Persicimonas caeni: one gene and its partner. Each later gene encodes a partner of the first gene's protein in a complex. Links are inferred from orthologs where the notes say so. Each region holds a gene or a part of one and is shown on either strand. Other genes may lie near its edges. The genes, in order: mnmG and mnmE.

Evidence for each region.
Region 2: the proteins of mnmG (region 1) and mnmE are in contact, whole or in part, in a solved structure (PDB 9HIP), measured with the Escherichia coli proteins. The link is inferred for Persicimonas caeni from one-to-one orthologs.

What each region holds. Positions count from the first base shown.
Region 1 is NZ_CP041186.1:756,087-766,421, reverse strand. What follows is about bases 2,315-5,178. They hold mnmG (tRNA uridine-5-carboxymethylaminomethyl(34) synthesis enzyme MnmG), read left to right. Parts: upstream 2,315-2,729; coding sequence 2,730-4,628; downstream 4,629-5,178. Other genes in these bases: FIV42_RS02860 (ATP-binding protein), read right to left, coding at 4,718-5,178; FIV42_RS02870 (lamin tail domain-containing protein), read left to right, coding at 2,315-2,451. Also shown: FIV42_RS02875 (ATP-dependent helicase), read right to left, coding at 1-336; more of FIV42_RS02870, read left to right, coding at 469-2,314; more of FIV42_RS02860, read right to left, coding at 5,179-5,587; FIV42_RS02855 (glycoside hydrolase family 78 protein), read left to right, coding at 5,708-8,566; FIV42_RS02850 (hypothetical protein), read right to left, coding at 8,554-9,117; FIV42_RS31365 (amidohydrolase family protein), read right to left, coding at 9,415-10,335. UniProt on the Escherichia coli protein: NAD-binding protein involved in the addition of a carboxymethylaminomethyl (cmnm) group at the wobble position (U34) of certain tRNAs, forming tRNA-cmnm(5)s(2)U34.
Region 2 is NZ_CP041186.1:3,292,415-3,302,821, reverse strand. What follows is about bases 2,591-5,526. They hold mnmE (tRNA uridine-5-carboxymethylaminomethyl(34) synthesis GTPase MnmE), read left to right. Parts: upstream 2,591-3,335; coding sequence 3,336-4,718; downstream 4,719-5,526. Other genes in these bases: FIV42_RS12210 (WD40/YVTN/BNR-like repeat-containing protein), read left to right, coding at 4,949-5,526; FIV42_RS12220 (Jag family protein), read left to right, coding at 2,845-3,339. In the rest of the region: rnpA (ribonuclease P protein component), read left to right, coding at 1-361; membrane protein insertion efficiency factor YidD, read left to right, coding at 537-731; membrane protein insertase YidC, read left to right, coding at 821-2,578; more of FIV42_RS12210, read left to right, coding at 5,527-6,967; FIV42_RS12205 (histidine kinase), read left to right, coding at 7,443-8,741; FIV42_RS12200 (LytR/AlgR family response regulator transcription factor), read left to right, coding at 8,738-9,514; FIV42_RS12195 (hypothetical protein), read left to right, coding at 9,627-10,407. UniProt on the Escherichia coli protein: Exhibits a very high intrinsic GTPase hydrolysis rate. Involved in the addition of a carboxymethylaminomethyl (cmnm) group at the wobble position (U34) of certain tRNAs, forming tRNA-cmnm(5)s(2)U34.

The DNA of each region.
Region 1 (10,335 bases):
GATCGTAAACGGCTTCTTGAAGCCCAACGCGTCGATATCCTGGCGCAAAATATCGGCGCCGAGGCTGTGGAAGGTCGACAGGTACGTCTGCTGGGCGAGCTTGTCGCCCGTCAGTTGGGCGACGCGCTCCTGCATCTCGGTGGCCGCCTTGTTGGTGAAGCTCACCGCCAAGATCGACTTGGGCTCGATGCCCCGGGTGATCAGGTAGGCGATGCGCGTGGTGATCACGCGCGTCTTGCCACTACCTGCGCCGGCCAGAATCAGCAGCGGGCCGTCGATATGGGTGGTCGCCTCCCGCTGCTGCGGGTTGAGCATGCCGAGGTTCAGGTTCATCATAAGTCTATATATCCAGTTGAGATCGACCGGGCATTTCAGTATGACTGCCAATGTCTTGGCAAACCTTAAATTGTTTGGCCGCGGGATTGAAGCCGTATTGGCCAATGACTCTCTATTTGTAGGAGAAAGGTGATGAAGTGCAGTACACGTAGTCTTCTCTTAATCGCCGCGAGCGTCTTCGCGCTCGGGCTTTCGGCATGCTCCGCGGACGACCCCTCCACCGGCAAAGATGACTCCTGCGTGGTCAACTCCGACTGCGCCGATGACGAGATCTGCGGATCGGACGGCAACTGCGTGGTGGTCAGCGACGAGGCGTGCTCGGCCGACAGCGACTGCACCGACATCCCCGAGCCCCAGTGCAATGGCGACGACTTGGTCACCTACGGCGGCGTGTGCGACGGCGACGACGCCCAGACCTGCACATACCCCGAGGTCAACACCGAGACCTGCGAAGCAGGCTGCACCGACGGCGCCTGCAACCCCGACCCGTGTGAGAACGTCACCTGCGACGAGCCGCCCGCGGCCCAGTGCTCGGGCAACGGTGAGCTCGTCGAGTACGAGGCCACCGGCACCTGCGGCGCCGGCGAGTGCTCCTACGACCGCGTCTCGCCCGCCCAGCAGTGCGTGCACGGCTGCCAGGACGGCGCCTGCTTGACCGGCCCGTGCGACGCCGAAGCGTGCGATACGCCCCCGGCGCCCGAGTGTGACGGCAACACCGGCATCGTCTACGCCGACACCGGCACCTGCAACGAGGAAGACGGCAGCGCGACTTGCTCGTACGACATCACCTACAACAACTGTGACTACGTCGGCGGCACCTGCGACGAGAGCACCGGCACCTGCACCGACACGGTCACCGAGACGGGTGGCGCGATGATCGTCGAGATCATGGCGAACGCCGCGGGCAGCTACGAGAGCGGGGACGAGTGGTTCGAAGTCGTCAACGACAGCGGCTCGGCCATCGACCTGAGCGGTTGGACCATCCGAAGCGGCACGTCCACGGGCACTGTCGAAGAGCACGCGCTGACCTCGGCGCCGGCGTTCGCCGCCGACGCACGCCTCGTTTTCGCCAGCAGCGCGGACCCGGCCGACGACGGCACCGTGACCCCGGATTACGTCTACGCAGGCATCACGCTGAACAACAACTCCGACTACATCGAGTTGCTCGACTCCAACGGCGCGATCGTCGACCGCGTCTTCTGGGAGGCGGGCACCACGCTCGACGGCAAGTCGAGAAAGCTCGACCCGAACGCCACCGACAATGACGACTTCGCCGACTGGTGCCCCGAACTCGACTCGACCTACGGCGACGACGGCGAATTCGGCACCCCCGGAGCCGCCAACCCGCCGTGCGCGGCCGACGCCTGCGCCGACGTGACCTGCCAGAAGCCCGACGACTTCTGCAACGCCGACGGCAACGCCGTCCAGTACACGCTCGACACCGCCGATTGCCAGGTCTCGCGCTTCAATAACCCGTACTGCGACTTCATGCCTCAAGAAGTCGACTGCACGGACGCCGAGTACTGCCTGACCGGCGTCTGTGAAGCGGTCACTGGCACGCTGCCGAGCCCCGGCGACATCATCTTCACCGAGTTCATGGGCAACCCGAGCGCCATCAGCGACTCGGACGGCGAGTATCTCGAGCTCTACAACACCACCGACCAGGAGCTGACGCTGTTCACCCTCGTGATCAAAGACAACGAGACGGGCAACAGCCAGGACAGCTTCGTCGTCGAGAACCCGACGGCCACCATCCCGGCCAACGGCTACGTGGTCTTCGCTGCGGACACCGACAGCTCGCTGAACGGCGGCATCCAGAACGCCTACTTGCTCGACGACAGCCCGCTCAAGAACAGCCCGGGAAGCGCCGGGCTCGTCATCAGCCTCGAGCTGCAAGACGGCACCGTCATCGACGAGGCTTATTACGGTGAGCCGACCGCGGGCGCCTCGCAGCAGCTGAGCATTGACGCCTACACCGGTGGTGCTACAAACGTGGCCCAGAGCAACGACTCCGACGCGAATTTCTGCGACGCGACGTCGGCCGACTCGGCATATACTTCGGGCGACTTTGGTAGCCCCGGCGTGGCCAACGTGAGCTGTGCCCCGATTCAGTGAGGCTTCGACGTGAGGGCATCTTGCCCTCGTAATCGGTGCGGGGGCATCTTGCCCTCGTAATCGGTGCGGGGGCATCTTGCCCTCGTGGGGGCATCTTGCCCTCGTTATCGGTGCGGGGGCATCTTGCCCTCGTAATCGGTGCGGGGGCATCTTGCCCTCGTAATCGGTGCGGGGGCATCTTGCCCTCGTGGAAGGTTCGGAATGCCTCGGTCGTTGCAGATCGAGGCATTCCTGCATTTTGACCGGATTCTGCGTTTAACCGGATTGAGAAACGACCCATGCTTACCCATCCCAAAAAATACGACGCGATCGTCATCGGCGGCGGCCACGCCGGCTCCGAAGCTGCTAGCTCCATGGCCCGCATGGGCCTGCAGACGCTGCTTCTGACGATGAACATCGACACCATCGGCCACATGAGCTGCAACCCGGCCATCGGCGGCGTCGCCAAAGGTCACCTGGCCAAAGAGGTCGACGCGCTTGGCGGCGTGATGGGTAAGGTCGCCGATGCCGCTGCCATTCAGTACAAGCGGCTCAATACCTCCAAGGGCCCGGCGGTGCGCTCGAGCCGCGCGCAGTGCGATATGCGTATGTATCGCAAGGCGATGCAGGAAGAGTTGATGAACACGCCCAACCTCGACATCAAGATGGGTCGTGTCGAGGACATGAAGATCGTCGAGGAGGGCGGAGAGCTTCGCGTCAAAGGGGTGATCTCGCACCTGAACGTCTTCTACGAGTGCAGTGCTGTGGTCATGACCACCGGCACCTTCCTGCGCGGGCTGTGCCACGTGGGCATGGACAACTTCGAGGCCGGCCGCGCCGGCGACGAGGCGAGCTATGGCCTCGCCGAGACGCTCTCGAAGATGAACCTGGAGATGGGCCGCCTCAAGACCGGCACCACGCCGCGCCTCGACGCGCGCACCATCGACTGGGAAGGACTCGAAGAGCAGCCCGGCGACACGCCGCCCAGGCGCTTCTCGTTCTACCACGAGCCCGAGATGCTCGAGCAGGTCTCCTGCTACATCACCTACACCAACCCAGAGACCCACAAGGTCATCCTCGAGAACACCGATCGCTCGCCGATGTTCACCGGCCAGATCGAGGGCATCGGCGCGCGCTACTGCCCGAGCATCGAGGACAAGGTGGTGCGCTTTGCCGACAAAGAGCAGCACCAGATCTTCTTGGAGCCGCAGGGGCTCGACACCGTCGAGATCTACCCCAACGGCATCTCGACGAGCCTGCCGCTCGACGTTCAGATGAAGATTCTGAAGACCATCCCGGGCTTGGAGAACGCCGAGATCATGCGGCCGGGCTACGCGGTCGAGTACGACTGCGTCAACCCGATCCAGCTCGACCCGACCCTGGAGCTTCGCGGCGTGCGCGGGCTCTACCTGGCCGGCCAGATCAACGGCACCTCCGGCTACGAAGAAGCCGCCGCCCAGGGCCTGATGGCCGGCATCAACGCCGCGCTGCATATCCGCGGCGAGGAGCCGTTCATCCTGGGCCGCGACGAAGGCTATATCGGCGTGCTGGTCGACGACCTCGTCACCAAAGGTGTCGACGAGCCGTACCGCATGTTCACCAGCCGCGCCGAGTACCGCCTGCTGCTTCGCGAAGACAACGCCGACTGGCGCCTGTCGAAGTACGCCCGCCAATTCGGTCTGCTCGGCGACGAGCACTGGGCGAAGTTCCAGCACAAAAAGCAGACCATCGAGGAGACCCGCAAGGCCCTGGCCGACACCATGATCGGCGGCTCGGCCGAAAACGACGCCTACTTGAAAGAGCAGGGCGTGGGCACCGCCAGCAACGGCGTCACCCTCGAAGACCTGCTCAAGCGCCCCGACAACTCGATGGAAGATCTGAAGCCCGTCGCCGCGCGCTTCGCGCCGGGGCTCGACCTCGACGCCCTGAGCGATGAAGTCATCGAGGCGATCGAGATCCAGGTCCAATACCAAGGCTACATCGACCGCCAACTCAAGCAGGTCGACAAGCGCCGCGAGATGGAAGAGGCCAAGATCCCGCGCGAGCTCGAGTACAGCGACATCCACAGCCTGTCGAATGAGGTCGTCGAGAAGCTCAGCAAGGTCCGCCCGACCACCGTCGCGCAGGCCTCCCGCGTGCAGGGCATCACCCCGGCGGCCATCTCGGCCATCCTGATCCACCTCAAGAAAACAGCATAGTTTCACCACGGTGAGCACGGTGACACGGGGAAAGGCATCTTTTGGCCTCTCTCCGTGCCCCCTGTGTTCCCCGTGGTGAATCCCCGCTGTTAGCGTTTGCGGTAGTCCGGCGCGTCCAGCTCGATAAACGTCGACATCTCATACAACCGGCTGAAGATACGCTCGCCGATGCGCTCGCGCAGCGTCTCCTGGGTGGCCAGCTTGCGGAAGTCGTCGGAGTTGGGGTCGAGCTTGCCAGTGGCGTTTTCGTCGACCGGGTAGTTGGTCGTGAACAGCGTAGTCAGCTCGCGGTTGTAGCGTTTGGAGATGATCTCGTCGATGATCGACAGCTGCCAGGCGTTGTTGCGGCCCTTGCCGAGCTCGTCGATGGCCAGCACGGGCACCTCCGACAGCGGCCCGAGGATGTCGGCTTCGCCGCGGCCCTGGTCGAACTGCTCGCGGATTTCACTCAACAGGTGGGTGAACTCGATGAACCGGCTCGCGATCCCCTTCTCGAGCGTCAGGTGACGCACGATCGCCGCCAGCAGGTGCGTCTTTCCCGTCCCCACCGCGCCGTAGAGCAAAAATCCCTTCTCGCCCGGACTGAAGCCGGTGACCCAGCGGTGCAGGCGCAGCTTGACCTGCTGCAGGTTGCCGATAGGCTTGCCGTCTGAACCGTTGGTCTTGAAGTGCTCGATCGCCGCCGTCAGGTGGTAGTAGCGCGCCGGGATGCGCGCCTCGTTGAACGCCTCGATGCGTTTGTTCAGCGTGCCGCACAGCGCGCAGCGCTTCACGTAGCTGTAGCCGCGCTCGTCGGTCACGTGCATGAACTCTTCGTCGTCGCACGCCGGACAGGTGTCGAAGCACGCTTCACAGGTCTTGGCGACCGCGCGATCACCACGGCGCGTAATGATGTAGCGCTTCTCGTGGCACTGCTCACAGGGCTGGTTGTATTGGTCCAAAGAGGTAGGCGCAGTCATCGTCGAGGCACAACTTCAAAAGGCAAGGGAGTTCGCCTGTGGAGGTTAGCAATGCCTGTGAACGATGGCAATCAGCGGTGTGGTGTTTGACCTCGCGGGAATCGTAACTTTGGAGGAGTCATGCCCGAGCACACCCCGCCAGTTCATGTGACCCACCTTCGCTGTGAGCACCTCGAAAATCCTCTGGGGCTGGATGTCGCTCGCCCGCGCTTGCGCTGGCAGTTGCAGTCGACGGGGCAGGGCGTCCATGGGAGCGCCTACCAAGTTCGAGTCGCTCACCGCGCCGCCGACCTCGACGGGGGCGACGTCCTGTGGGACTCGGGGCGTGTCGAGTCGCTCGACGAAATCGAGGCCACCTACGCAGGACCACGTTTGCAGTCGCGCCGGCGCTACCACTGGTCCGTGCGCGTGTGGGACCAGAACGGCCAGGCCAGCGAGCGGGCTGCGCCTGCTTGGTTCGAGATGGGGCTGCTCCACCCGGAGGAGTGGACGGCCTCGCTCATCGAGCCCGACCGAGACGTCTCTCCCGAGCAGCGAGCCGAGGCGCCCATGCTGCGCAGGTCCTTCGTTCTGACCGGCGATGTCCGCCGTGCTCGCCTCTACGTCACAGCTCACGGACTCTACGAGGCCCGGCTCAACGGAAACCGTGTAGGCGACGAGCTCTTCACACCAGGCTGGACCTCCTACGACGACTGCCTGCAGTACCAGTGCTACGACGTCACCGACCTCCTCCAGAAGGGCGACAACGTCCTCGGAGCGATCCTGGGCGATGGCTGGTACCGGGGCTCCATCTCCTACATCAACGCGCGCCACGTCTACGGCGACCGACTCGGGCTTCTGGCCCAGCTCGAGGTCACCTACGACGACGGCCGTACCGAGACGATCGCCACGGATCGACAGTGGCGCTGGTCGACCGGCGCGATCCGCGCGAGCGATATCTTCGACGGCGAACATTACGACGCCCGCGCCCGGCAGGTTGGCTGGGACTGTGCCGGCTTCGATGACCGCGATTGGCAAGAGGTCCGCACCGGCTCTATCGATCCGACGGTGCTCACCGCGCCCCGCAGCGCGCCGGTCCGGGCGATTGAGGAACTCGAGCCGGTCGAGATCTTGCACACACCGGCCGGCGAGACCGTCTTCGACTTTGGGCAGAATATGGTCGGGTGGGCCCGTCTTCGGGCGAAGGGGCCTGCAGGCACCGCGGTGAAGCTCCAATTCGGCGAGGTGCTCGACCCCGACGGCAACTTCTACAACCGCAACCTTCGCACCGCCGAGGCCACCGATACCTTCGTGTTGGCCGGGACGGGAGACGTCGAGGAGTTCGAGCCTCACTTCACCTTCCACGGGTTTCGCTACGTCAAAGTCGAGGGGCTCGTCGAGCCTCCCTCACTCGGCCACCTGACCGGTATCGTCGTCCACTCCGACCTCGAGTTTACCGGTCATTTTCGGTGCTCCGACGAGCGGGTCAATCAGCTCTTCGACAACATCGTCTGGTCCCAGCGCGACAACTTCCTCGACGTGCCCACCGACTGCCCGCAACGCGACGAGCGCATGGGCTGGACGGGGGATATCCAGGTCTTTGCCCCCACGGCCTGCTTCAATATGGACGTGTCGGCCTTCCTGACGCGTTGGCTGCGTGATCTGCGCGTCGATCAGCACGCCGACGGTCTCGTACCGATGGTCGTCCCCGACGCGTTCGCCGACCGCCGCGACATGCTACGCCGCGTGGTACGCAACGCCCTCGACCGCCGCCCGGGCGACGAGAAAGGTCTGTTCGACGAGTACTTCGCGCTCTTTCATTTGAACGGATCGGTAGGGTGGGGCGAGGCTGCGATCGTCGTCCCCTGGACGCTGTACCAGTTCTACGGCGATACGCGCATCCTCGAGGAGTCGTTCGACAGCATGCGCGCGCTGTTCGAGTTGCGCCTCTCCAGGACTGGCCGGCCCACCGACATTATCTGGTTCTTGGATCGCGCGCACCGAAAGGAGACGTGGCGCCACCTTCGCTACTTCACCAGCGACCAATTCGGCTTCGGCGACTGGCTCGCCCCGGGTGACGGCATGAACGGCTCGATTCTGCGATCGCGCCGGTATATCCCGACCGCCTACCTGGCCTACAGCGCGCTGCTCTTGTCGCGTATGGCCGAGGCGCTCGGCCGCACCGAGGAGGCCGCCGAGTACCGGGAGCACCACCGGCGCGCGGCCGAGGCGTTCTGCTACTTCTTCTACGAGGGAAACGGACGGCTCACGCCCCACCGACAGACCACCTACGTGCTCGCGCTCGCCTTCGAGCTCCTCCCCGACGAGGAGCGCGACGCCGCGGCAGCAACACTCGCCGAACTCGTCGAGGCCTCCGACTACGAGGTGCGCACCGGCTTCTTGGGGACGCCGCACCTGTGCGACGTGCTCAGCGCGCACGGCAACTCCGAGCACGCCTATCGGCTGCTGCTCAACCCCGACCACCAATGGCTTCTGCAAGTCTCACACGGCGCCACCACCATCTGGGAGCACTGGGACAATATCCAGCCCGACGGCTCGTTTCGCTCCGAGCGCATGCTCTCCTTCAATCACTTCGCCCCCGGCGCCGTCGGCGCTTGGCTGTACGGATGGGTCGCCGGCATCCAGCCCGACTGGCGCGCCCCCGGCTTCCGTCGGTTCACCCTCGCCCCCAAGCCATGCGAAGGCCTCACCCACGCCGAGGCGTCGTACGATTCAGTGCGTGGTCGTATCGCGTCGAGCTGGACGGTGGACGGCGATGTGCTGCGACTGACCGTCGAAATCCCGCCCACCGCCGAAGCGACCCTCGTCATTCCCGAAGCGTTCCGCGGAAAGGTCACCATAAACAACGAGCCGGCCCAAGACGGACCGGCTCGCATCAAACTCTCTTCTGGCACTTATGACTTAGCGTGCCATCGAACCCCCAAATCCCTAAACCCCCAAACTCCTAAACCCCCAAACCCCAGCCTCTACCGCACATAATTCTCGATGCGCTGCTTGATCACCGGATGCTCTTCGGTCTCCGCGAGCTGACCGAGCAACTCATAGCCGCTCATGCCGCCGAAGCGACCCAGCGCGACGACCGTCGCCATGCGCACGTCCTGACGCTTGTGGTCGGCGAACTTCTCGATCTTTTCGACACCTTCTTCGCCGGTCATCTGCGCGTAGGCCACGATGACGCCGGGCAGCAGGGCGTCGCCCGGCTTGAACTTCTCGAGCATCGCCTCGACCGTCTGCACGGCGCGCTCGTCGCTGCGGTACAGCGCCAGGGACTGCACGGCGCGGTTGCGAAGCTGCGTCTTGTAGCGCCCGGAGGCGATCTCGACGAGGTCGGCGACCGGGTCCGGCGAGATCTGGCGCAGCTCGAGGCGGCTCGGGATATAAGACTCTTCGCCCAGGTACTTGACCATCAGGTCGAGGCTGTCGACCTGCTCGGCTTGGCTCTTGGCGTTGGGGAGGTACTCGGCCGTGGCGGTGCTCGCGGCGCCGAAGACCAGGGCGAGGGCGATAATGACGGTTTTCAGAAATTTCATTTTGTATCTCCAGCGTAATTCGAACGCTTGTATATGTGCGATGTCGTGCGAGGTGCACATACACAAGCGAGAATCATGCCAACAAAGGTGTCGTTGGGCTGGAGGTGGCTAAGTGCGCGGGATGACGGGGGAAGGCGGGTCTGGCGAGGCAAGTGGTGGGCAAGAAAAGAGTCAGCCGGCAAGTCCGGTTGCCAGTGTGTGGAGACCACGTGGCAACCGGACTTGCCGGCTGATGTTCTATCGGAGGGAGTGCATCTCGTGCCGACGAGGGCAAGATGCCCTCGCTCCGAATTGGCTTTACGGACAGCCCGCCGTCGGCTCCGTGCCGAAGTGGCTCACGTCGTCCTTGGCGTGCTCGGTGTAGTAGTCGAGCACGTCGAACGTCGTCTGGCCGTAGTACGGGGTGAAGTCACAGCGGCGGTAGGTCTTGTCCTTCCACGCCTCGCCCGGGTCGACGGCCGTCTCGCCGAAGGCGTCGGTGACCGTGTCGTTGGCCGGCTCGAAGGCGCCCGAGCCGTCGTCGTCCTGGTAGATGACGTAGCGGTCGTTGCCGTTGTGGTTGATGATGCCGGTGGAGTTGTCGCACGAGAACGACGCGCTCGGGTGGCACAGCGTGTAGACCGCGCCTGCTCCGAGCGACTGGCTCGGCAGGATCAGCTCGGAGTCGCACTCGCTGCCGCTTCCGTTGGCCTGACAGACGCCGAAGTCGGACAACTCAAGGTCGGTCGTGCCGCAGTTGAACAGCTCGATGCCCTTGTTGAAGCTGCCGCCCTCGACGTACTCGCCGATGATGAGGCACGGGGTGCTCGGGCCGGCGGTCACGTCGACGTTGGCCGTGGCGGCCGAGTTTCCGATCTGGGCGGTGAGGATGCCCGTACCGGCGACCGACGCGGCGGTCACGGTGAAGTCGGCGCTCATCTGTCCGGCGGGCACGGTCACCGTGTTCGGCGCCGAGATTTCACCCACCGTCGAGATGTCGACCACCTGGCCGCCGGTCGGAGCCGGCAGGTTGAGCACGACGGTCGCCGTGCCGGTGGCGTCGAGCTGCAGCGTCTGGTTGGCCGGGGTTAGGTCGACGACCTCGCGCACGCTGGCGTCGTCGTAGATGGTGACGGTCGCCGTCATCGAGGTGCCGGTGAGGGTGGCGGTCACGTCGGCCGAGCTTCCGGCCGCGCCCAGTGCGTAGAGGCTGACCTGGACGCTGTCTTGGTTGGCGGG
Region 2 (10,407 bases), 2.5 Mb from region 1 along the record:
CTTCGAGGACGACGAGCGGTTGCGCAAGGCCGAGAGGCTGCGCAAGCGCCCCGAGTTTTTGAGGACGCAGCGCAAAGGTACCCGGCGGGCGAACAAGCACTTTATCGTCTACGGGCGCCCCAACCGTCGCGCCTGGTCGCGCCTGGGGGTCACCGCCAGCAAAAAGGTGGGCAAGGCCACGGTGCGTAACTGGTGGAAACGGCGGGTGCGCGAGATCTTTCGGCGCAACAAGACCGAGATCCCCAGCGGCTACGATTTCGTGGTCATCGTCAAGGCCTCCGGCCAACGCGACGAGTTCGACGAACTGCGCGACGAGTTGGTGGGCTTGATGAAACGCGCGGTCGATTCCCGAAAACGCTGACGACCAGCAACGCCAACGAGAGGATGCCTTGGTTGAGCCTACTGGCGACAGGACCAGTGCCGACGACATCAGCGCCGACGACATCAGCGCCGACAAGACCGAGTCGTCCACCGAGGCTGACGGAGCGCTGGTGCGCGCGGACGACGCTCAGCCGGGCTGGCTGGCACGCGGCGGCATGGCGATGATCCGCTTTTATCAGCGCGCCATCTCCCCACTGACGCCCCCTGCCTGCCGATTTCGGCCCACGTGCTCTCAGTACACTTTGATCGCCATCAAACGCCACGGATTCGTGCGCGGAAGTTGGCTGGGCCTCAAGCGGCTCATGCGGTGCCACCCGTTCCATCCCGGGGGTCACGATCCCGTACCCTGAAGCTGTAGGGCTCTAAACGCGACGATGCGTCCTTAGATTCAAAGGAGGCGGGCTCGCACCCACGGCAGTAACCCAACCAAAGATTTATCATGGAACAGAAGCGTTTCATCTTGGCGATGGTCCTCAGCGCGGCCGTCCTGTTGATCTGGCAGACCTTTGTCGCCCCGCCGATGCCCGAAGAGGACGCGGCCAACGGCGAGCAGACCGTCGAGCAGACCGCCGACGGCGAAGAGGCTGCCGACGAGGCTCAGGGCGCCGACAAGCAAGCCGACGCCGCTGAAGGAGCCGACCAACAGGCGGCCCAGCAGGACGCGCGGGCTGAAGGTGGCGCCGATGATGCGCAGGCCGAGGCCCAAGAGCCGACGCCCCAGCCGCGCAACGTCGCGGTGCGCAAGGACATCATCAAGAGCGACATGTTCACGGTGCACCTGACCAACGATCAGGCGCGCGTGACCAGCGTCCAGCTGACCGAGCCCGAGCAGTACCAGGCCAAAGGCGATCTCGTCGGCTTCCCCAAAGAGGCCAAGCACTATCCGTTCGAGCTCGACTTTCTCGAGCAGAGCGTCGACTTCCCCAGCAAGCCGGTCTACGAGCTCGTCGAAGACGAGAGCGTCAAAGGCGAGGGCGAGGCGTACGACAAGATCGTGTACCGCTACGTCGACCCGCAGGGGCGCTTCCAGATCGACAAGGTCTTCTCGCTCGACAGAGATCTGCCCTATGTCGTCGACATGGACGTCCAGATCACCAACCTGCTCGACAAGGGCCGCTTGGTCGACACGGTCGCGCTCGACATCTTCGAGTGGAAAGACCCCAACAAAGAATCGAGCTTCCTGGACTTCCAGCCCAACGAAGTCGAGGGCGTGTGCATGAACTCCGAGGACATCGAGCGCGAGTCGTTCGACTCGGTGCTCGATTCGCCCCAGCGCTTCGACGAAGGCGAGACGCTGTGGGGGGCGGTGGACACCCGCTACTTCATGATGGCCGCCATCCCCGACAAGCCGGTCGAGCGCTGCGAGCTCAAGGTCGTCGACAGCGACTATATCCGCACGCGCCTCGTCAACTCCGGCTTCTCCATCGAGCCGGGTCAGACCGAAACCCTGTCGCACAAACTGTTCATGGGGCCCAAGGACGTCGACGTGCTCAACGGCATCGACGACTCCCTCGACGGCACAGTGAGCCTCGAGGAGAGCGTCGACTACGGCATGTTCGCCTTCATCGCGCGCCCGATGCGCTGGGGCCTCGAGAAGATCTACAACTTCGTGGGCAACTGGGGTCTGGCGATCATCATCCTGACCTTCCTGATTCGTGGCGCGCTGTGGCCGATCAACATGAAGGCCTACTCGAGCATGGAGCGCATGAAGAAGGTCCAGCCGCTGCTCACCGAGGTCAAAGAGAAGTACGAAGACGACCGCCAGCGCATGACCGAAGAGACGATGAAGATTTTCCGCGAGCACAACGTCAGCCCGGCTGGCGGCTGCTTGCCGATGATCATGCAGATGCCGATTCTGTACGGCCTGTACGTCATGATCTACAACTCGGTCGAGCTGTATCACGCCGACTTCGCGCTGTGGTACACCAACTTGGCCGAGCCCGACCCGTACTACGTGCTGCCGGTCTTGATGGGCATCGTCATGTTCGCCCAGCAGAAGATGAGCACGGTCGACACGACCAACCAGCAGGCGATGATGATGATGAAGATCATGCCGTTCATGTTCGCCGGCTTCATGATCTTCCTGCCCTCGGGTCTGGTGCTCTACTACGCACTCAGCCTGCTCATCGGCGTCGGCCAGCAGTTCTACGTCAAGAAGAAGTACAGCGGTGAAGAAATCGAGGCGGCGAAGGCGTGATTGATTGTGCGATGGTGGTGGCCTTGCAGAGGCGTCACGCCATCTACATAAGCAATTAAGGACATAAGGGTTGCGTATCGGAGGCACGTGACAAATCGCTGCCCCTATGGGTTGCGTATCGGAGGCACGTGACAAATCGCTGCCCCTATGGGTTGCGTATCGGAGGCACGTGACAAATCGCTGCCCCTATGTCCTTAATTGCCCAAATAGATGGCGCTGCTTTTCTGCAAGACCAACTCTTTTGATAAACACAACTGGATTCCAAAATGACTGACGAACAGACCAACGAAGAGAATGAGCAGCCCGAAGTCGACGCGATTGAATTCGGCGAGCAGTGGCTCGCCGACGTCTTCGAGCGCATGAACTTCGACCTCGACGTCAGCGGCGAGGCCAAAGAAGACAAGCTGTACTTCGACGTCAGCGGCGAAGATGCCGAGATCTTGCTCGGCGTGGGCACCTCGGCGCCCAAGTCGATCGAGTCGATCCAGACGCTTTTGAGCGCCGCGCTGTCGCGCGTGGGTGACAAGCGTCAGGTCTATGTCGACGTCAGCGGCTTCCGCGACCAGCGCGCCGAGCGCCTCGATTCGGTCGCCGAAGAGCTTCGCGACGTGGCCACCCGCCTGGGTAAAAAGGTGACCATCGCCGGGCTCAACAGCTACGAGCGAAGCGTGGTCCACAAGGCGCTGGAGGAAGATTCGAGCGTCAAGACCGAGAGCGAGGGCAAGGGGATCTTCCGCAAGCTTTCGATTTCGCCTGCATGATCGACTCAACGACCATCGCTGCGATCGCCACTCCGGCCGGCCGGGGTGGCGTGGGCATCGTCCGCGTCAGCGGGCCCGAGGCGCGCGATGTGCTCCGAGCGTTGGTGCCTGCCTGGCCCGACGATCACCCCTCCCACAAATTGCGCCTGTCGCGCATCCACGACGAACACGGAGACCTGGTCGACGAGGCCTTGTGCGTGCTCATGGAGAGCCCGCATACCTACACCGGCGACGACGTCGTCGAGTTCCAGTGCCACGGCGGCCCGATCATCTTGCGCCGCGTGCTCGACGCGGCCCTGGCGAGCGGCGCGCGCGCGGCCGGCCCGGGCGAGTTCACCGAGCGGGCGTTTTTGAACGGACGCATCGACCTCACCCAAGCCGAAGCCGTCGCCGACCTGGTCGAGGCGACCAGCGTCTCGGCGCACAAGCTCGCCATGGAGCACCTGCAGGGGAGTTTGGGCGCGGCCATCCGTGAACTTCGCACGCTCACCATGGAAGCAGTGACGCTGGTCGAGTCGGCCATCGACTTCGCCCATGAGGAGCACGTCTACCAGATCGAGCACGACGAGGTGCTCCAACGCGTCGACAAAGTGATCGCCGAGCTTCGCGACCTGAAGCGCCGCTTCGACCAGGGCCGCCGCCAGCGAGAAGGCGTGCGCGTGGTCATCTTGGGCCCGCCCAACGCCGGCAAGTCGACGCTTTTCAACGCGCTGCACGGCTCGGAGCGAGCGATCGTGACCTCGATCGCCGGCACCACCCGCGACTTTTTGGAAGAAGAGATCCACCTCGAGGGCGTCGCCCTGCGCGTGGTCGACACCGCCGGTTTGCGCGACGCGACCGACGAGGTCGAGCAGATCGGCATCGAGCGAAGCCGCGAGCTGCAGAGCAAGGCCGACCTGGTCATCTGGCTCGTCGACCAAGAGCAAGGCCTCGACGACGATCAACGCCGCGACCTCGAAGAGACACTCGCCCGCCATATCGAAACGGTGGTCGTGCGCAACAAGATCGACTTGCCGTCGACGCTCACCGCCGACGACGTGGCGCTGCTGGAGCGCTTCGAGCACGTCGTGCCGACGGCCTTGGCCGCCGACGGCGAGCGCGAGGGCATGGACGAGCTGGTCGGCGTTCTTACCGGCATTGCCGCCGAGCTCACCTCCGGCGAGGGCGTCCTGCTCAGCCGCACGCGGCACTTAGAGTGCGTCAACCGGGCACTGGAAGCGCTCGGGCGCGCCAAAGAGGCCGTTGAAGCGGGCATGGAGCACGAATTCGTCGCGCTCGACCTGCGCGAGGGCCTGGACGCTCTGGGCGACATCGTCGGCCAGGTGTCGACGGACGATATCCTGAACAAGATCTTCTCGGAGTTTTGCGTCGGCAAGTAGTCGGCGTGCGCGACTCGGTGCGCTCTTCGTTGGGAGGGCATCTTGCCCTCGAAGGCGAGAGCAGGGATGCACTCGCACCGAAGAGGCGGCGGGTGTCGTTTCGGTGCGAGGGCATCTTGCCCTCGCTTTCGTGAGCTTTTCGATATCTCGTCTGAATGATCCCGTCCGCGCCGCGTCTGACTTATTGAAGGTCACGTTCTTTCGCTCCATCTGATTTTGTGGGGAACCAAATGCCGTCGGTAACTCTGCCCACTCGCCGCTACGTATCTTTGTGTTTGCTGTCGTTGAGTTTGTTGTTGCCCACCGGCTGCTCCGACCCGTCGAACGAAGGTGAGTCACCCTCGCCGGTCGACCAGCGGGACCGACCCGTGCCGAGTGTCGAGCCCGGCGGACAGTGGCGCCAGATGCAGGGCCCGCCGATGAGCGCTCACGGCTTGGGCTGGAGCTCCTACTTGCTCGGACATGTCGACGGGCAACTCTATCTGCACGAGACGCACGATCCGCCACGGATCTTGATGGTCGATACGTTGTCCGGTGAGGCGCAGGTGGCTGGGGAACTCGAGCAGCGCCGCACCGAGGGTGAGTCACTCCTGCAGATTGGCCAGTGGGGAGATGCGCAATACCTTCTAACCCATCAAGCGACCTACACGCGCGACTCCGGTGATGAAACGTGGCAGCGAATGAGCCTTCGCCTCGAGGAGATCATCGAGGTCGACGGCGCGGCATTGGCCACGACCCACCACGCCAGCGAGCGTCACCCGGGGAGTCTGGTGCGCAAGGTCGACGGCGGGGATTGGCAGCTCGTGCGCGAGGCCGCGGGAGAATTCGAGAAGTCGGGTCAGGTCATTCATCTGCATCAGGGGATATACAACGATATCTACTCCACTGACGGTGGCCAGACCTGGACGGAGCACGAGCGACCGTACATCATCGCCCAACTGCGCGGCGCGGCGTCCTACGATGGGCGTCACTGGGGCGGAAGCAAGCGACCCGGCAAGGTCTACGTGTCGGACGACGGTATCTCCTGGGAAGAGCAGGAGGCTGCCGAGCTCGAGGGGGCGCTCGATGAGGTGACGCGACATGACGGCCGGATCTACGCCATCGAGCGAGGCACCAACGCGGCGTACGTTACCGGCGAAGACCATATCGTCACATACGGCGAGTCGGGCTGGCAGCGAATCGCCCGCCCGCCGCAGACTCGACTTCTCGAACTACACACCTACGCAGAGACCCTCTACGCAATCACACGCAGCGCGGGCGTGTGGCGCATGGACGACTCCGGCGAAGGCTGGGAGCCGGTGGGACCGTCACTGGACACCCCGACCGAGCTTGCCGGCGCAAGTATCGGCCTTTGTGCGCTCGCGCATTTTGGCGTGTTGTCGTGTCGCAGCGGAGGAGACTCGGAGTGGTGGCGCGAAGGGATCGACCCATTGCGCACCGTCGAGGAGATCCACGTCGACGGCGAGCAGCTCTTCTTGGTGGTAAGCGCCAGCTCGGAGCCCGGTGAGGCGTTTGGCGCACGCACGGAAATATGGCGTATGACCTCCGACGCACAGGTCGAACTCGCCGTCGAGGCCGATGCCATTCTCGCGGCGAGTGTCGAATCTGTCTTCGAGCATGACGGCACGATTTATGTGCTGACCCCTTACGCATTCCTGCGAATCGGCGACGACGGTGCCAGAGGCGAGGAGCTGTTCGAGTACAACGGACGTAGAGATCACTCGATGCACGGTGCGACCTCGATGCACGGCGAAATCTGGCTCATCGACCAGTCGGGCTTGACCGGCTGGGTGGATAAGGTCGACGACGATGGCGAACGCACCTCGCGCTCCGAGGGCTTGCCCGCTCCGAGCTTCGAAGACGACCGCGGTCCCTATCCGGTCGCGTTTGCCCGCACCGAGCTCGACCTGTACACGCTGGTGCAACGGGCGCGTCTGGCAGACGGTGGGGGTGTAAATTGGGTCGGTCAGGTATTCGTGTGGGATGAAGACCAGCAGCGGTGGATGGAGACGCCGACGCCGTCGCGCCAAGAACTCGACGGCGAGTATTTCGAAGAGATCCACGCCAGCGGCGACGCGCTGTACGCGCTGACCGACTCGAGGGTCTATCAGTACGATCCGTCTCGTAACCAGTGGTCCGAGATGAGCCAGGGCCTTCCCGACGGACAGATCCGTGGATTTACCACTCACGCCAATCAGGCGTATGTGAGCGTGGAGGGCCACGGCATGTGGCGCTACGGCGGCAACTGAAGAAGAGGCTAGCCATGCCGCCTTAAAAAGCAGGCGGCGAGAGCAGGGATGCACTCGCACCGAAGAGGCGGCGGGTGGTGGGAGTTGAGCAACCTAACAATTTTTCGCCCTCGCGGAATGCTTCGCCGGCCCGCTCGTTATATCCGCACAGTCAGCGAGGATGCGCTTGCATTGGGCGTCCGCAACGACTTACAATTTACTCGACTTGGCTACGCTGCGGTGTTCGTGCGAGATGGGCAAGCAAGGAACCCCGTACGTATATATATGGGGACGGTCGCTGATGAGAAGAAGTCATGCCTCTTGCGTTCCAAGAGCGAAGGCTGACGCTCATTACTTACTGTCCACCACCTGGTAAAACCAGGGTTTCACAACCCCGTTTCAATAACGGCACATGCGGGTAGCCAATCACGAAAAGCAGCGCGGAAGCGCTGCTTTTCGTTTTTCTTGTTTTGGCAAAATCGGCTAATGTGACGCCGTGGAATTCTTAGAACTCATCCTGAACCTGCTCGAGAAGGTCTCGGTGCTGGTGGCCGCCTCGCTGGTGTTGCTGCTGTTGCGCCCCGCCGAGGTGTGGCTGGGCGAGACCGGCGCGCACGCCTCGGTGCGTCGCCGGCTCTTCTTGATGGCGGTGCTCGGGTTTCTGGCCGTCTGGGGCGTCTTCCTCGGGTTCGACATCGGCGGGATGGGCTTCAACCTGCGCGCGGTGGGCATCATCGTGGCCGGTTATCTGGGCGGGCGCAAAGTCGGCGTGCTCGTGGGCGCGCTGGCCGGCTTCGTCTACGCCGTCACGCTCAACGACCCCACCTCACCGTATGTCTTCGCGGCGAGTGTGATCGACGGAGGCCTGGCCGGGCTGTGGAGCCGAAAGATCGGCACCGGCGTCATCTCGGTGATCGTGGGCGCGGTAGTCATCCAGCTCGTCCACCACGTGGGACTGGGCGCGGTGATGGCCGCGCTCGACTTCGATCAGGCGATCGCCATCGCCAGCAACCTCGAGCTGCACGCGGCCAAGATCGCCGCCAACGTCATCGGGGTGTCGGTCTTCATGGGCTTGCTGAGTCTGGTGCGCGAGCTCGAGTTGACCCGCCGCGAGGCGAAGACCTCGCGCGATCTGGTGCGCTCGGCCAAGCTCGAGGCGCTGCAGTACCAGGTGCGCCCGCACTTTTTGTTCAACCTGCTCAACACGCTCGCCTATCTCATCCGCACCAACCCGGTCAAAGCGCGCGAGCTGACCCTCGATTTGAGCGAGTTTCTGCGCTACACGCTGGCCCGCGACGACGAGCAGACCACGCTGCGCGACGAGCTCGAGCAGCTCGAGCGCTACGTCGATCTCGAGCGCGCACGCTTCGGTGAGGGGCTCCAATTCGAGCTGGCCGACGCCGACGATGTCGACCTCGATGCGGTGGTCGTGCCGCCGCTGATCTTGCAGCCGCTGGTCGAAAACGCCATCCGCCACGGCGCGCGCGAGGGAAAGGTTTCGGTGCGTGTTGAAGTTACATGCCACGAGGGTCTACTTTCGGTGCGCGTGCTCGACGACGGTCCGGGGCCGGGCGGCATCAAGCTCGATACCAAGCGCACCGGCGTCGGCTTGGTTAATGTCAGCGAGCGCCTCGAGCGCTTCTACCACGGCGAGGCGACGCTCTCGCTGGATGAGCGCGGGGACGTCGAGGGCGCCTGCGCCGAGGTGACCGTGCCGTACGAGTTGGCCACCCGCACCACCGGCGGCGGACTCAGACAACAAGCTCGCGAACAACTCAAAAAGGTGATCACGTGAAGGCGCTGATTGTCGACGACGAAAAACCCGCCCGCGAAGAGCTTCAGTGGCTCTTAGAGCAGTGTGAGGATGTCGAGGTCGCCGGGCAGGCGGCGTCGGCCGAGGGCGCGCGCGACTTTCTCGAAGGGGGCGACGCCGGCGAGGTCGATTTGGTCTTCTTGGACATCAATATGCCCGGCGTCGACGGCATGCGCCTGGCAGAGCTGTTGCACGAGAAGCCCGTCGACGAGCGCCCGATGGTCATCTTCGTGACCGCCTACGACGACCACGCCGTCGACGCCTTCGAGGTCGACGCGGTCGACTACCTGCTCAAGCCGGTGCGCCTCGAGCGACTCCAAAAGGCGCTCGAGCGCGCCCGTGGACGGCTCAACGACCCGCCCGAGTCGGCCGGCGCGGCGCCCGCCGCGCAGAACCGCCCACTCGAGCGCATCTCGGTCGAAGATCGCGGGGTCTATCGCGTCGTGCCCATCGACGATATCCTCTTCTTCGAGGCCGAAGACGGCATCGTGGTCGCGGCGACCCGCGAAGACCGCTTCATCACCGACTTCAGCCTGAAATTTCTGGAAGACAACCTGTCGGCAGACAAGTTCTTCCGGTGCCACCGAAGCTATATCGTGCGCCTCGACGCCATCGAGAGCATCGCGCCGTGGGGCGCGGGCACGTACCGACTGGTTCTGTCGCGCGACGAAGATCTGGGCGTGCCGCTGTCGCGCAGCCGCGCGTCCGAACTCAAAAGCCTGATCCCCTGGTCGGCCCGCGTCGTCGATGGTTAACTGAAGCGGAGCGGCTACTTGCTGCCCGCGGAGCTCGCCCCGTAGTTTGGGGCGCCCGTGCAGCCCCAAGGCTTGCCTTGGGGTCATCGCGATGCAAAACGAGGAGTACCCGATGATCGAAAAAAGCCGTTTCAGCATCTCGCACCTCATCGACAAGGTTCTGTCGGAGCGTGTGCTCGCCAAGCTCTCCGAAGAGGAGCGCGAGGAGCTCAAAGAGGATTTCCGGCTGGTGCGCCAGCTCCTCGGCGAGCAGCGAGACCCGCGCGTGGCGGTGGTGGGGCCGGCGGACGTATCGCTGCCGGGCATCGTCAAGACGATCATGGGCGAGTCGCTCGACGGCGACCCGACCATCAAGGAGCGGCTGGGCAAGCGACGCTGGTACGACTACGACTCGCCGCGCGGGGTGATGCGCCTGCTCGACTTGCGCGCCGAGGACGACGGCACGCCCACCATCCAGGCGATCTCGCGTGAAGAGCCCGACGTGATCTTGTTCCTGTGGCGCCAGGGCGACGCCGAGCTCGTCGAGCACCTCGAGCGGATCGTCAACCTCGCGCAGGGCACCTTCGGCGAGACGCCGGCCACAATCGCCGCGTTGCTCCCCCCTGAAGAGGGCGATTTCGACGAAGGCGAAGCCGAAAGCGAGCTTCGCCGCCTGCTCGTCGCCTCGGAGGTCCCCAACGAGTCGTTCGACGTGGTGCTGTGGCGCGAGGAGCAGATCCTCGTCGACCGCATGGTCCACCGCGCGCCGCTGCAGGTGCGCGTGCGCCTCGCCCACCTGACCTGGGTGCGCGAGACTAAGCGTGACGTCGCCGAATCGGTCGTGCGCGCCGCCTCCGGCATCGCCGGTGCCATCGCCACGGTCCCCATCCCGGTCGCCGACATCCTGCCCATCA